Regions from separate parts of the Syntrophomonas erecta subsp. sporosyntropha genome, predicted to be linked through region 1. Evidence: riboswitches for the same ligand, from Rfam matches in the RefSeq annotation. Region 1 holds a riboswitch; each other region holds the start of a gene.

Evidence for each region. Region 1 has a riboswitch for molybdenum cofactor ahead of ACZ5Q0_RS06170 (ABC transporter substrate-binding protein). Riboswitches for the same ligand answer to the same signal wherever they lie in the genome.
Region 2: another riboswitch for molybdenum cofactor. It lies ahead of ACZ5Q0_RS08265 (fibronectin type III domain-containing protein); the one in region 1 lies ahead of ACZ5Q0_RS06170 (ABC transporter substrate-binding protein).
Region 3: another riboswitch for molybdenum cofactor. It lies ahead of ACZ5Q0_RS09280 (RCC1 domain-containing protein); the one in region 1 lies ahead of ACZ5Q0_RS06170 (ABC transporter substrate-binding protein).

Annotation. Positions count from the first base shown of each region.
Region 1 is NZ_AP042459.1:1,245,254-1,250,528, reverse strand. It holds gene ACZ5Q0_RS06170 (ABC transporter substrate-binding protein) at 191-1,039, opposite strand; molybdenum cofactor riboswitch at 1,172-1,291, opposite strand; gene ACZ5Q0_RS06165 (hypothetical protein) at 1,431-2,168, opposite strand; gene ACZ5Q0_RS06160 (ABC transporter ATP-binding protein) at 2,158-2,853, opposite strand; gene ACZ5Q0_RS06155 (GntR family transcriptional regulator) at 2,850-3,215, opposite strand; gene ACZ5Q0_RS06150 (ribbon-helix-helix domain-containing protein) at 3,670-3,831, opposite strand; gene ACZ5Q0_RS06145 (patatin-like phospholipase family protein) at 3,915-4,799, opposite strand; gene ACZ5Q0_RS06140 (hypothetical protein) at 4,868-5,095, opposite strand; gene ACZ5Q0_RS06135 (hypothetical protein) at 5,167-5,275, opposite strand, start outside.
Region 2 is NZ_AP042459.1:1,686,635-1,691,909, forward strand. It holds gene ACZ5Q0_RS08265 (fibronectin type III domain-containing protein) at 1-3,832, opposite strand, end outside; molybdenum cofactor riboswitch at 4,059-4,177, opposite strand; tRNA gene ACZ5Q0_RS08270 (tRNA-Leu) at 4,569-4,653, opposite strand.
Region 3 is NZ_AP042459.1:1,900,359-1,905,633, forward strand. It holds gene murJ (murein biosynthesis integral membrane protein MurJ) at 1-505, shown strand, start outside; gene ACZ5Q0_RS09275 (mannose-1-phosphate guanylyltransferase) at 526-1,527, shown strand; molybdenum cofactor riboswitch at 1,804-1,921, shown strand; gene ACZ5Q0_RS09280 (RCC1 domain-containing protein) at 2,295-5,275, shown strand, end outside.

The DNA.
Region 1 (5,275 bases):
ATTGCGAACTTATTTCCGCTGGCCCTCTTCAGCCACTGGGCCTTCGCAGGCGTTCTACCATGGCCCGTTAACATCGCTCTCCATACTTGTACATTTTAACAGGCTAATCCGGAAGTTTGGACAACGAAATCCAACTCATATATAAATGCCGGGAAAGCCCTCCTAGGCCCTCTCCCGGCATTTATATTAACTATTTCGCATCAGGAACAAATAAAGTCTGATCATATTTATCTTTGCCAAACTCACCAATCATCTTCTGTCCTTTTTCTGAAGTTAACCATTCCGCAAATTTAGTAGCCCCTTCATAGTCTACATTGGGGTATTTTTCCGGGTTAATAGGAATAACGCCATAAGGGTTAAAGAGCAGCTGGTCCCCTTCTACCACAGTAACCAGACGATATTTGTCTTGATTAGCCAGATAGGTAGCCCGGTCAATCAAAGTATAAGCCTGTTTTTCATCTGCCATCCGGTAGGTATCACCCATGCCCTGACCAGATTCAATATACCAATCTCCCTCAGGAGTAATTCCGGCTGCCTCCCAAATTTTCTTTTCTTTTTTATCAGTACCAGAGTCATCGCCCCGGGATACAAAGGCAGCCTGCTTGGTAGCTATAGCCGTAAAAGCTGCTTTTACATCCTTTTCCCCTTTTATGCCGGCCGGATCCTCTTCCGGACCAATGATGAGAAAGTCATTATACATAACATCGCGACGATCCACCCCAAAACCATCTGCCACAAATTTATCTTCAGCCGCCCGGGAGTGTACTAGGATTACATCAACATCGCCGGCTTCTCCCATTTGAATAGCCTGGCCTGTACCTACTGCGATTACATCTACTGTATAGCCAGTATCCTTTTTAAATTCCGGTAATAAAACATCTAGTAATCCAGAATCTTCAGTACTAGTAGTAGTGGCTAACTTTAAAACCTTCTCTGGCTGGTTTTCTGCCGGTGCCGGTGTTTTCTGGCCGCATCCCATTACCAGAACCGAAAGTACGAAAACCATTAAAATGGCAAAAATCGATGCCTTTCTTCGCATACTTAAACCCTCCCATTATTTAATTAATAACTGGCACTATTAGCATATCTGGCCGGAACATGGGCATCAAGCATAAAAAAATCGGTTCCACTCGTGCCCCAAGGATAAGTAGATCCGACCATTTCCTGGTAGGTATTGTCGGCATCATCTCCTTTCCATAGGGGAGGCATACCCGTTTCCAGATATACCCTAACGACTCTTATCCCATAACCAGGCTGTCTTAGGAATAAGGGTTCGGAGATTAATAAATGAGATAGTCTTTCCTCTCCATTATGGTCGAATTTTAGATTTTTTTCAACCATAAGCTGGAAGTACCGACTTATAATTAAAGATGTTAATATATTAAAACCGGACGGATGAACCGCCCGGTTTTATGGGTCTAACCATTAAGCTATAACTCCACCCGGCTATTATACACAAGCACCGTAATCAAAAAGATCAGCACCACTATTACCAGATATACCCCTATACCTGCTGAAACCATCCTGCTGGGAAATCCATCCGGGCTGGCTATATTACCCAACTCGGGGAATATTAGGTTAGAAAATTTTCCAGATAACCACAGGGTCACCAAAAACGTCAATGCGGTAACTAGTCCTGATAATCGGGTAACTAGTTTACCTACTACCTGGCTGAAAAAACTAATACTGATAAGATAGAGCAAAAAAACTATACTGCCCAGGTAAGCCAGCCATAGATATTCCCATAGTCCTTCTATCCCAGCTATCTCTAATAAATCCGGTAATAACTCCGGCTGTATAGCCATTATAAATGCCACGGCACAAATCCCAGCAATAACGGTACCGATTATATATTCACTGATCAAAGCCATTAGTTTGGTTCCTAAAATCAGGCCGCCTTTTACCGGCAGTGACATCATAAGATAAATGGTATTGTTGTTCCACTCTCCACCCAGCAAGCGAAATGAGGAAACAAAAGGCATCAGGCCCACCAGGCCTAATAGCAGAAATAGCGGTAATACAACGATATTAGGATTAGGCCCCAGCCGAAAATAAATAAAACTGTTTAAAACTATGGCGACTATAACCATTACTATAATTTCTGGGATTAGTTCCCGCATTTCTTTTTTATATAGGCTACCTAACATTTTTCCGCTGCTAGTTGGCATCACGAAACGCCTCCTTCATCATGCCCACCAGGGACAGGCCTTTTTCTATACGCAAGTCCTCTGCATTCCCGGCCAGTTTTATACGACCTGCACTTAAGAACACCACCTCATCTACCAGGGCTTCTACCTCAGCAATTTCATGGGTAGAAATGATAATGGTTTGCTCCCCTTCACGGTAATCGCGAATCAACGTATTTATAATTTCCTCACGGGTTAGAACATCTATTCCCGATAAGGGTTCATCCATTAACAAATAGGGGGCACGACGGGAAACAGTTAGTAATAGCTTAGCCTTAGCTCGTTGGCCCTTGGAAATCCGGCTTATTTTCATTTCCCTATCCAGGTTGAGAAAAGCCAATAAGTCCTGATATTTACCTTCATCCCAATCTGTATAAAAAGATTTGATAAAGGCAGCTGCTGCCCCAATAGTCATCCAAGGATATAAGTAATCTACTTCTGGGAGGTAGGCGATACGATCTCTAGTTTTCAGTGGAATTTCTCCATCTATTTTTAACTCTCCCTGATCAGGCCGGTTTAATCCTACCATCATCTTAAGGGCAGTTGATTTTCCAGCTCCATTAGGGCCAAACAATCCAATAATCCGGCCCCTTGGAAAGGTAAATGTCAGCCTGTCCAGGGCCTGGATTCTGCCAAAATGCTTGCTGACCTCCCTAAATTCAATCATATTTCATCCTCCTTAATCTTTTCCTGAAGCAGCTGCACCATATCTACTCCGGAATAGCCGAGAGATTTCATTTCCTCTATAAAATAACTTAGAACACCGCCCGCCATTTCATGTTTAATCTGTGCTAACCTTTCCGGGGATATGCAAATGTAGGTACCTTGTCCCCTGAGGGTTTGTACTATCTCCATATTTTCCATCCCCCGGTAAGCTCTTTGAACTGTATTAGGATTAACCCGAGCCATTTCCGCATATTCCCTCTGGGAAGGAATCCGATCCCCTTTTTGCAGCTCCCCCCTTATTAGCCTTTTCCGGAAATCATCAATAATTTGCTGATAAATAGGTTGGGTAGCATTAAAGTCCATTAATTTTTCACCTGCCTAGTGCATTAATTAACTAGTGCACTATTATATTAGCTCTCTCTTTATTTGTTGTCAAGCTTTATCTTTTTTATCCACCTATAAATCTGGGTATTTAACCTCCTTATATCTTCCCTCCCGACCGGGATAAATAAAATAGTTCTTTACTATTTATTAATCTTCCAGACTTAGCCTGCTATCTGCTCTCATTACAAAATAAGCTCGTCCATCCTAACCAACGGGAACCATAGCTGGGTTCCCGCCACTCTTCCGTTACAAGACAAGCTCGTCCACCATAACCTCGTCAGCTTCATACCAAGTCTGGAAAGAATAGCCCCTCACGTAAATTATTGATTAAATACTTTAAGAGGGCACCCCCGTAGAAGTGCCCTCCTGTGTGCTTATTTACTTTTTGTTCTCCTTGCGGGAGCAGCCATAGCAGCTGTCTTCTTGCAAACCCTTATTGCGTTTTTTGTTCCTCCTCGCGGGCCAGATATTCACGTATAATCATCCTGACCAGTGCACTTCGGGAGATTTGCTGATCCCTGGCCAGTCTTTTTATCTCTTCCACTTGTTTGCGCGTTAGATAAAAGGTGGCGTGTTCGAATTTATCGGTAGCCATTTTAACCCCCTCCCCGCCTGATGAAGCCGTTGATTTTCTTCACGATGCTTTGTGGATATTATATGTAATAGGGAGAGGTTCTGTTACTCCTCCCCAGCTAGACCACGCTTTATTTCTTCCACCTGACTCCTCATGGCCCGGCGGCCTGCCCGGATTATTTCCGGAGCTCGATGTATATCCCCTAGATCAACCGAATCCACGCCAGGATAAACTACTAGATCAGCATAAAGTTGCTCTTCATCTTTAGATGTTTCATAGGCCAGGATATCAATAGAGCGAGATACTATAGGAAGAATTCCCTGCACCTTTTCCTGATAAATTTCCCGCCCCAGATTGATCCCTACAATATATTGGGCCCCCATGATCTTTAATATATCCACCGGAACCATATTTTTTACCCCTCCGTCTACCAGTTGGCAGCCCTTAAAATAGTAAGGAACGAAAGTACCTGGAATGGATAGGCTGGCGCGTACTGCTTCACTTAGCAAAGCTCGAGTAATAATTATAGTGTTTTTATCTTTTACTTTCACCAGCCGGTTGGTAAAAACCACCTGGCGACCCGAATCTATATCACAGGCTACAATGGCTATAGGTAAACGACAATCCAAAAGACTTTTACCCTGGGTAAGTTCATAAACCAATTTTTCGATTTTATCTCCTTTAACAATCCCCTCCAAAGCCGAACGTAAAGGAGGATAATAACAGCCTAACAGGTATTTCATCAGGCCGGCTACATTATAATCAAGATAGTGGCCAGGATTAAGGCCTAAAGCCATTTTTTCTATTTGGTATAATTTCATTCCCGCTGCATACAAAGCTGCTATTAGACTACCCGCACTAGTTCCAGATAAAAAATTAACCGGTATATGGTTTTCCTCCCATACCTGAAGGATACCTAAATGAGCCAGACCCTTAAGGCCCCCTCCTCCCAAGGCTAGACCTATAGTTTTTCTTTTATTTCCAGGCATACTATCACCCGCATAGTTGTTTTATGGAACGCTAAATACCAGGCACCACCTGGTTTGGCTTCTTAAATTCAGCGGTTGCATTTCATAACCATATAGCGGGAAACTACCTGAATAGTTTCGCTATTGCGCCCTTTTAAATCACTCCATAACTTCCGGTATTCGGGTACCTCAGTTATATTTTCATATGCTTCTATCCTTTTATCTAAATCCCGGTGAATCTCTACGATTTTTTCTAATTGAGCCCGCATGATGTTTTTCTGTTTACGGGATATGCGAATATTACTTACTTCTTGCATACCATCCCTCCGGATTAAGAAAATAAAGCCCGGCAAAAGTATGCCGAGCATAAAGCCTTCTACAGCTTGCTTTAGAAGTCCACTTCAGGATCCAACTCCCCAAATACGATAACATCATGCATTTTACCCAGTTTATCAATAATGTCGACAAACACACGGAGTCCTACACAAGTACCCTTG
Region 2 (5,275 bases), 440 kb from region 1:
CGAATTCCCAGGTGAACTTTACCTTTTGCGGATCCTGAGGAATTGTTACCCGGTTTAAAGCACCAGTCAGGCTGTTAAGACTACCCCGGGTATTATCCAGGTTGACCAGGGCAAAAGGAACCTTGCTGCCTGCGGTAGGATTAGTTCCCATGACAAAGGTCAGCTGCGGGTCTCCCTTGGAACCATTTCCGGCCTGGTCAAAGGCTTTAAGGGAAAAAGTATAGGTTTCACCAGGTGACAGTGCCGGGTAGTTGTTAGCGATTCCGGAAGTATTATACTTCGGGTCGTAAATAGCAAAGCGGTTGATAAAACTCCGGTGGTCATTTTCCTCTCCCGGATCAGCATATTCTGTCCAGAGTCCGTCCTTAATTACTACATAGCCTATGACCCCTATATTATCCAGAGCCTCTGACCAGTGTACTTTTACAGTAGTATCAGTAAACTCAGATAGATTAATATAGGTACCTGCCGGCCAGTAGGGAGACTTGAGGTCGGGATCAGGATCACCGGTTCGAACAGAATAGTTAATTCCTGTGCTCCGGTTACCTGCCCCATCCAAAGCATAAACTACATAAGTATAAGTGTTATCGTCAGGTACTAGGATATCGGTATAACTATTGCTATATGCATCCAGGGTCGCGATTAGCGAACCTTCTCGATATACTTCATAACCATATACTGCTACATTATCTGCTGCCCAGGGCCAGGTTAAGGTTGTTCTGGTTTCCCTGATATCATAAACTGTACTGGTATTCCATGAGCCATTATTAGTCCAGTAAGGCGACGTGATATCCCTTTTTCCTGCTATTGTACGGACAGCTACCTCCGGTCCGTCTTTACTGTAGTTGCCGTACTCATCCCGGGCTTCGACTTTGAAAACATAATTGGTTGCCGGAGCCAAACCGATAATATGGTAAGACATAGTAGCAGCATCCAACTCAGCAACTACTGCACCGTTTTTAAGCAGCTGGTAACCGGTAACTGCCAGGTTATCCTGAGCCTGGGTCCAAATTAGGTCCAGGTTATCAGTCAGAATATTATCGGGTACAATTTTACTGCTAGACGGCCAGGTAGGAGGTTCGTTGTCAGTTAAAGGAGTTTTTCCTGTTACCTTTAGACCTTCACTGGCATTACCTTTTGCATCTTTAGCTATCACTGTAAATTCATAATCGGTATTGGGAATTAGATTTTCCACTTTATAGGAAGTGATTTGCCCGCTAACGCTTTTGATAAAGGTGGCACCCTGTAAGATGTCATAACTGCTTACGGCTACATTATCAGTAGCCTCTGGCCAGTTTAATATTACACTGGTGGGGCCAATATTACTTACAATAATTGCTGCATTATCAGGCCAGGTAGGAGCCTCAAAATCATCCCCGGCCGTAATAAAACTGAAAGTAAATATTTTTCCCAATGTATTTAGCCCATTATTAGCCGTGAATTCAGGATCGATTTCCAGGACATACTCAGTTGCCTGGGACATCTGCTCCAGTGTAGCTTCGCGGGGTGCAAATCTCAGCATACGAATCTTGGAGGCATCATCTATCTCCGATTGACCCGTACCACTACCTCCTCCAGTACCGCCCCCTGTGGAAATATAGGTAAAGTCACCGGCAGCAAAAACCCCATCTTCATTACCTACATAAGGTTCAGTACCCAAATCCAGAGTAATTTGCTTTCCGCTGGCTTTTTCCACCAAGGAGATACATTCTAGGTTTTGTCTGAGATTCTTATCCAATCCATTGCCAAAATTCCAGGTTAAAACCAGGTTATCCAAATCCACCGGATAAACCAGTTCATAGTGGTGATAATAGTCACTTTCCCCTTTATCTATGGCTTGGGGTGCAAAATTAAAAACTAGTCCCCCACCACCTGGTGTAACAACCATAGTTTCCAGAGCTGCTCCGGCAAAACCGAGAACATTATAGGGAACTACTTTTAAACTATACTTATGTCCGGCGTTTAAACCACCCAACTCATAATAATTTTGGTTGGGAAGCCGGGCTTCTTCCACGCCATCTACATAAACCCGGTATTCGGCAAAATCAATTTCATCCGCCACCTTCGGCCAGTTAATAACCAGCTCAGTGGGATAAACATTACTGATACTTAGGTTGGCATCCTTCGGCCACTGGGGTACCTGAGCAGCAGTGATGACCGTTGCCGTTAAAGCCTCGCTCTCGTTTTTGGCAAGGTCTACTGCCTTGACGCTAAATTCATATTCTGTATTAGAGTCAAGATCGGTAAACTTGTAGCTTAGAGCCGCAGTCTCTGCAGTCTTTACAATACCGCCCGCTTTGCTGGTGGTAATGATATATTTATCAACTCCAGAAACATCATCGGCTTCCGGCCAGCTTATAGTCAATTCAGATTCGCTTATACCGTCTGCCGATAAAGTTGCGCCATCCGGCCAGGCCGGAGGAGTGCTATCCTGTATACCGGCGGTAGTAAATTTGAAATGGTAGACCTTGTTTAGGTATTGCGGACTATTACCGGCAGTTCTAAATTGCGGGTCGAGGGTAATTTCATACTGTTTTCCTGGTTGCAGTTTATTAGCTAGGTTAATTTCAAAAGAAAAACAGGTTCCACTTATTGAGTAGCAGCACACAATGAAATCACCAGTATTAATGGTAGTTGGCTGTGGCCAGTTATTTGGATTTTGGGGTACTTTTGCAAAATCCTCATCGCTTCCATAATCCAATTCAATTTCCTCTTTATCGCTTAAATTGAAGAGGCGGAACGCTCGGATATTATCTTTAATTGCTGGTAGACCATTATTAAGACCTTTCTTTATATACCAGGTAAAATGATCATTAGCTATATTGATATCACCCTGGTAAGTGTAAAACTTTTCGTAAACGTTTTCACTGTCCGGATTGGCTAATGGTTCAAAAGTATAATTACCGTTAGTTCCGGGCGCGCCTGGTTTAAGCACGAGTGTATTGGGGGCGGTTGTAACCGCCAAACCTTGCAGGAAACTGCCATTCCCTGCCCAAGTTCCACCTACGGCTTCCACCACGATGTCATAACGGTAACTGGATTCCAGTCCTGATACGACATATTCCAGATTTCCCGTACTGACATTGTTCACTACCTTCGTAGTCTCACCGCCTGTAGTATTACTAACCGTTACCTTATATTCACTGGCATCCGCAGCTTCCGGCCAACTCACCTTGAAACTGATATTAGTAACATCGCTGATAATCAGTTCGGCTGGACCTGAAGCCTCCATCGGTTGGAAGTTGTTAAGGTTAGGGATTTCATTTACTTTATCCGTCTCCAGCTCCAGATCCGGGGTTCCCAATTCGGTGTTCTCTGGCGATGAGGTAGTACCTTCGGCAGGAACATCAGCCTCAATATTACCCGGCTCTGGCTCCAGCGGGGGTTCCAATCCGGTGTTTTCTGGAGATGGGGTAGTACCCTCGGCAGGAACATCAGCCTCAATATTACCCGGCTCTGGCTCCAGCGGGGGTTCCAATCCGGTGTTTTCTGGAGATGGGGTAGTACCCTCGGCAGGAACATCAGCCTCAACATTACCGGGCTCTGGTTCCAGCGGGAGTTCCGCTTCAGTGTTCCCCGGCAATGAGGTAGTACCTTCTCCAGGGATGTCACTGTCGGCTGTTTCACCTGTATTAGTGTTAACAGCTTCATAAACACTATCTAGTACATTTGCATCATCTGTTGTTCCTTCTGCTGCAAGTTCTAACAACTCATTTGTCAGTCCTTCCGTATCGCTGGCCTGCACAAGCGGTACGGAAAAAACCATGGACAGCATAAATACCAACGCTGTCAATATGGCGATTTTAGACTTGGTTGAGCCTCTTAAACGCAATTCTTATTCGCCTCCCAATCTTTTTTAATGGAATAAAGATTTTAAAGTACTTATCTACCTCCAATCTTGTGTAAGTTTTAATTAAACCTCCTTTCCTCTTCAGGGATTTAACGTAATAAAAAAACCCGGCACAAGGAGTGCCGGGTCTGGATAGACTGGTACAAACAAGCAGCGACTAAGACTATAAAAAAAGCGAGTCCAGTGAAAATAGACTCGCTCCGAATTTCATTCGGAATACGGCTCTCCTTTCCACATTGGGAGGCACGTCCGTTTCCCGACGTACCCTAACGGCTTGAAGCCATGGCTTTTTGCTTTAGGCCTTTAAGCTCGGAGAAGTAATTTCAAATTTTTTATTTATATGGACAGATATTCATCTTTATAACAATATACGACACAATAGAAATAATTCCTGCTTAGGTAAAATTTCAAAAATTACAAAAATATGATTTATATAAAGTGGGCCTAAGCTGGAGTGCTAAATACCAGGTATTATTCTGTGGCCTAAAGGAAAAGACGGTATATGTTGATTATAGTGCGGATTGGAGTCAGGATTATAGGGGCGGGTAGGATATTGTAAGTTAAAGGAAGTTAGCCTTACGTGATTTTCTAACTACTTTCATATTTAGTTGAGAAAAGATTGAGAAGGAAGTGCTTTTCTTTTGCAGAAAACTGTAGAGAAAAATAAAAAAACTCTTAAAATTGCCTGGCTAGCAATCTCAAGAGTTGTTAATTCCTATGGTGCCAAAGGTGGGACTCGAACCCACACGCCTTGCGGCACACGATTTTGAGTCGCGCTCGTCTGCCAATTCCGACACTCTGGCAAGATTTCCTTTACTTATAACGCAAAGATAATTATAATGTGCGGGAGGAAAGTTGTCAAGGGACCACTGTTTTAAGTTACTGTAGGATTAAGCGGATAAGCTCCGCAATAAAATATATGCCAACCTCATGCTGATCTAAATATAGGCGAGGTTAGTGGTCTTTTTTGTCAAATGGCCTGTAACAATATTATTACACAAATAGGCTAAACTATAGTTTGGCGGGGCAATTAAAATGTGGTAGGTATAAGGTAAAGCTTTCTTAGCTAAAGATAAATTACTGGTAAAGTAAGTCGAAGTCCACATGATTATCCACTTAAGCCGTTTGATACATATTATGCAAGAAGAAGGCAGTACTGATTCGAAAGGATTTGTTCCCAAGATGACGAATCAAATGTAGTATAAAGACAAAACTAACGACCCTAATACTTTTATCTAATCCCCACAAATCCCCTGAGATTAACTTTTCTAATTATTTTCTTACATTAGGTGCTGCTAGATGGGAATATATTGATGGGATCGTAAAGAAGGGAACATGGCTAGAAGTCCGGGTAGGGTTATTACAGTAGCCGGACTATAATATCAAGCCTCTATTGCACCGTACTGGGGAGAAGGGCTAATTAAT
Region 3 (5,275 bases), 660 kb from region 1:
TGCTTTTGCGTTGCTTTTTTATGCTCTGGGGCTACCGGCGATGTGTCTTAGGGAGATTGTTTTCCGGGCTTTTTATTCCTTACAGGATACTAAGACTCCTATGTTTATTGGATTGGGGACCGTAGCTTTAAATATAATACTTAACATTATTTTGGTGAGATATTTGGCCCATGGGGGTTTGGCCTTGGCAACGTCTATAACCTTTTGTATTAGCTTTCTGGTACTTATGTGGTATTTGCGAAAAAAGATTGAACATATACAGGGGAAAAATCTGATTATAACTGGTTTAAAAATAGTAACTGCTGCGGGAGTCATGGGAGTATGTGTGTATTACCTTTACAATGTACTGCAAGGGTTTTCCACGATAAGTTTCAAATGGGATTTAATCAATTTCATCATATGCAGTCTGGTGGGGGCAGTAGTATATTTTATAATCATAAAACTACTCAGAATCGAAGAAATGGAATGGATAATTAATAAGGTGTGTATGAAGCTGGGAAGATAAGTTGCGGGAGGGAGAGTTTAATGATCTCAGTAGTCCTGGCCGGTGGGCGGGGAGTTAGATTGTGGCCGGAAAGTACTGATAGCCGGCCTAAGCAATTATGTGATTTTTTTGGGCAGGGTAGCCTGCTGGTTATGACCTTGCAGAGACTAAAACCACTAGGTACGGTTATAGTAGTTTGTGGTCAGGATCAGGAAGGATTAATCAAAGATGATGTTAGTCATTTAGATGCGAAGATCCTGTCGGAACCGGTAGGCCGGAATACTGCTCCAGCAGTTGGTTTAGTCCTGTCGCAAAAGCTAATTGATAATAAAGAAGTAATTGGAGTTTTTCCAGCTGATCATTACATAAAAGATGATGACGAGTTTTGCCGGGTGGTGAGAAAGGCGGAAGAACTTGCCCGGAAAGGGTTTCTGGTTACCATAGGTATAAAACCTGAAAGGCCGGAGACCGGGTATGGATATATAGAACGTGATGCGGGTAAAGAATCTTATCGAGTAAAAGCATTTCATGAAAAGCCGGACCAGCAAACTGCGGAGCATTATATTAAAGCAGGCAATTATTATTGGAATGCGGGAATATTTTTAGCTACCGCCGAGGTATGGGGAAACCTTGTGGAAAAACATCTGCCCCAATTATTTAAGAACATTGCCAAGGGTAACGATGATTATCTAAATGCTTATCCGAGTTTTCCAAGTATTTCGATTGATTATGGTATAGCTGAAAAGTGTAGTAATATGGCAGTCATAGTAGGTGATTTCGGCTGGAATGATATCGGAAGCTGGGAGTCACTGGCGGAAGTATTGGAGAAAGACGAAAACGGCAATTCCGTAAATGGAAATGCTTTAGTTGTAGATAGCTCCGGTTGCCTGGTACGCACCAATGGCAAGAAGGTAGTTGTGTTCGGACTTAATGATATAGTTGTAGTGGAATGTGAGGATACAGTTCTAGTGTGTCCTAAGAGAAAATCACAGGATATCAAAAGGTTGGTCGAAATGATTGAACCAAATAAATCCTGTCTATAACAGCTCTTTGCTTTTCCTCGGGTAAAGTTAAACTATATGGCAGATTGCAAGATTTGATCAAATTGTGTAGTTTATCGCTAAGATTGGGAATGTTAGTAGGCCGGGACTTTTTTAGCATCTCCGGGCCTGGTCAGAGTATCTAATTCTGCCAACGAAAGATCCCGGAATAATATCCTCCAATGTCGGGAAATAAAGATTAATGATAAATTTATTCTTATATTGCATTATTTTGATTTTACGTTTAGAATTGTATACAAATAGATTGTGCAGTAAAATTACATAGAACTTTTCCGAACTTAAGAGCCTAAAGCAATGCCATGGGTTTTAAGTCGTTAGGGTACGTCGGGAAACGGACGTGCCTCCCATTGTGGAAAGGAGAAGCCGTACTTCGAATAATTCTTGGGGCGAGTCTGTTTTCACATGACTCGCTTTTTTGTATTTTTGTTCGCTGCATATTACACTACACACATAAACCACTTCTTTTTGATATATTTGTGACACATCCTTATAGCATATCTTTAAACATATCTTTGTAATATATTTGAAATAACTATTCAGACCCGGCGCTGCTTTTCGCCGGGTTTTTTAATGGACCTTAAAACTAAAAATTACCTATTATCTGTCTATGGCAAAATAAAAATACATTTTTGAAACCAAGAATGATAAAGTGTCGGATTTATACACTTTCCGACCAGATTGTAAGGAATTGGGGAAGGGAGGCTGGCCTATAAGTGGGAGCATATTAACAAAATCACCTGCCGTACTTTGTGAAACTAGGGAAAGGAGTGTTTTGGATAGTGCTAATTAGGAAAAAAGGTTTAGGCAAATTAGCTTTATGTTTAATGCTAAGTCTAATCCTGGGCTTAAGCGGGCTGGTAATGCCTGCAGCGGCTTATGCGGTTGATGAAATACCGGTAGCAGCGTTATCTGAAATCGAGGATGTGCTGGATTATCAGTTACTAGCAGATCCCGTTATAAACGCTGATATTAATGAAAGCATGGATCAGCCTGTGGATCCTAGTCTTAGTGATGAAGGGGACGGGAGTTTAGCCAGTGATGATGTAGTAGATGGCAAAGACCCAAAGGTGGAAGATAATACAGTTTCCAGCTATGACATTGCTCCCGAGCCTAAGACGGTTTCCGGTGCTGGCGATTCTGAGGAACTAGTTGAGACTACGGGTGATTCTGATGCTAGTGGGGCTCTTGAAGCAGAACCCCAGACAGGGGCATCAGATGTAAGCATCACAACAAATAACGGATTTGAAGAGGATGCTGAACTGATCTCTACTAATTCCCATGACTTAATAATGCCTGCAGCTGCTGGTTACGAGGTTAAGATAATCGGGGATGGGGTCGAAAATCCTATCACTTTAACCAAGGACGATTTGGAGCAAATGGAGCAGGTGTTTTCAACTTACAGTTCGATAAACACCTGGCCGACCAAGAAATGGTATACGGCAGAAGGAGTTAAGCTAGCGGATCTTTTGGATATGGCTGGAATTAAACCTGAAGCCAAGTTAATAACAGTTAAATCAACTGATGGTTATAAGATGACATTCACTCGTAAAGAACTGTTGACCGATCATCGTTACTATTATCCTGGGCTTAAGGAAAACGCCCCATATGACGGCTCAATACCAGGTTCACCGGACTCTGCGGTCAAAGTTGATACCATTTTGGCCTTACAAAGTATAGACAGCGAAAACCCAGAGTACATGAGTGATCAAGTTGCACCTTTGCTAGTTTTTGGACAGCGGTGGGTTACGGAACAGACTAATCATGCTTTTGCAAAGTATGTAGGTACAATTGAAGTTTCTACTGCAACTCCGGAAAAATGGGCTAACCCGACGGCGACACCAGCCAGCGGAACTGTAGCAGCAGGTACCGGGGTAAAACTGAGTAGTCCTAATAATGATGCTGATAAAGTTCATTATACCACCGATGGCAGTAATCCTACTTATAAAAGTCCCATGTATAATTGGATTGCTTCTCGCTGGTGGTCATCCCGGGAAGATGTCCTGGATGAAATAAATCATCCGATTGAAATAAATGAGGACACGACCATTAAGGCGGTAGTAATTGGTATAGGTAAGGACGACAGCGATATTGTTAGTCTTGATTACAAGGTAGCAGCGCCGGAACCAATAGTATTTACCGTTGGCGGGAATGCTGTGGAGGCATCCTATACTATGGCTGACTTAAAAGCTATGCCTGCAACCATAAATATTTATGGGAATAAATCCTGTAAAGGTGTTGCTTTACCGGATCTGCTGGAGGCCTTGAATATCAATGATAACACCTGGACAGTAAAGGTTATTATGAAAGACTCTCCTAATGGTGTTACCCTTCCAGCTTTCGATGAGTCTGCCAGTGATTATCTGCTTACCTATGAGATCGACGGCGAGGCCATCGTAGTCGATGGTAGTAATTTAACTCCTTTACGTATGTACTTTGATGTCAATAATAGCAAAATGAATTACAAGCATGTAACTGGTCTTACAGTTACTAAACCGGAAAGTGCTAATCCCCCGGTATTGGTAGCCGCTACAACTGATAACACGGTGGGCAACTCCATAGTAATCACCTTTGCAGATGATGAAACCTGGAGAACAGCGGTTACTGAAGTTAAGGTGAATGGTACTATACTGGCCAGCGATAAATATACAGTAGCCGAAGGTAAGCTTACCTTTGATGCTAGTATCTTTGAAGCTGCCGGAGATTATACCATTACTGTCAAGGCAACTGCTTACCAGGATGCCACTGTAACGCAGACGATGGTAGAATCAGCGGAATCTAATATACCACCAACTTTGACTGCAAGTACCAGTGGTAACACTGTAGGTAACCCCATACGGATTTTCTTTACTGATGATCCGGAGTGGAGGAACGCTATTACGGAGGTAAGCATCGATGGTACAAAACTTGATGCTGAGCAATACAAGGTGACCACCGGTAAGATCAGTATTATAGCGGGATTGTTTACAGAGGTTAAAGTTTTTAATATTACTGTTAAAGCCAACGGTTACAAAGATGCTAGCGTAATGCAGGAGATAGAGGCAAGACCCATGTGTTTTGTAACCGAAGGAAAGGGTAACATGGTTTATGTGAGTGGAAGGAATAACCATACAGTAGCAATTAAAAACGATGGTACGGTATGGGCCTGGGGCGATGGACAGGGAGGCATGCTAGGAGATGGTGAAAAGGAAAGCAGAACTGTTCCGGATCAGGTCTACGGCTTGACAGAGGTTAAGATGGTTGCAACTGGTGATAATCATACACTGGCCCTCAAGAACGATGGCACGGTATGGGCCTGGGGTTACAATTTAAGTGGCCGGCTTGGCGATGGAACCAAGATAAATAGTTCTGTTCCAGTTCAAGTTATTACCGATTCGGCAACTGGTACCGCATTGACAGATGTACAGATGATTGCGGCTGGGGATGGCTATTCTGTAGCCCTTAAAAATGATGGGACGGTATGGACCTGGGGTAACAACGGGTACGGTAAGTTAGGTGATGGTACTACACAAACAAGTATCTTACCGGTTCAAGTTACTGACCTGACGAACGTCAAAACAATTGCTACCGGGAAGGAACATTCTGTTGCCCTTAAAAATGATGGTACAGTATGGACCTGGGGTAGAAATAATTTTGGACAGTTAGGTAATGGTCTTAGCGGTTCGTCCGAAAGAAGTACTATACCGGTTCAGGTTATGATTGATCCAGAAACAAATACTCCGCTGACAGATGT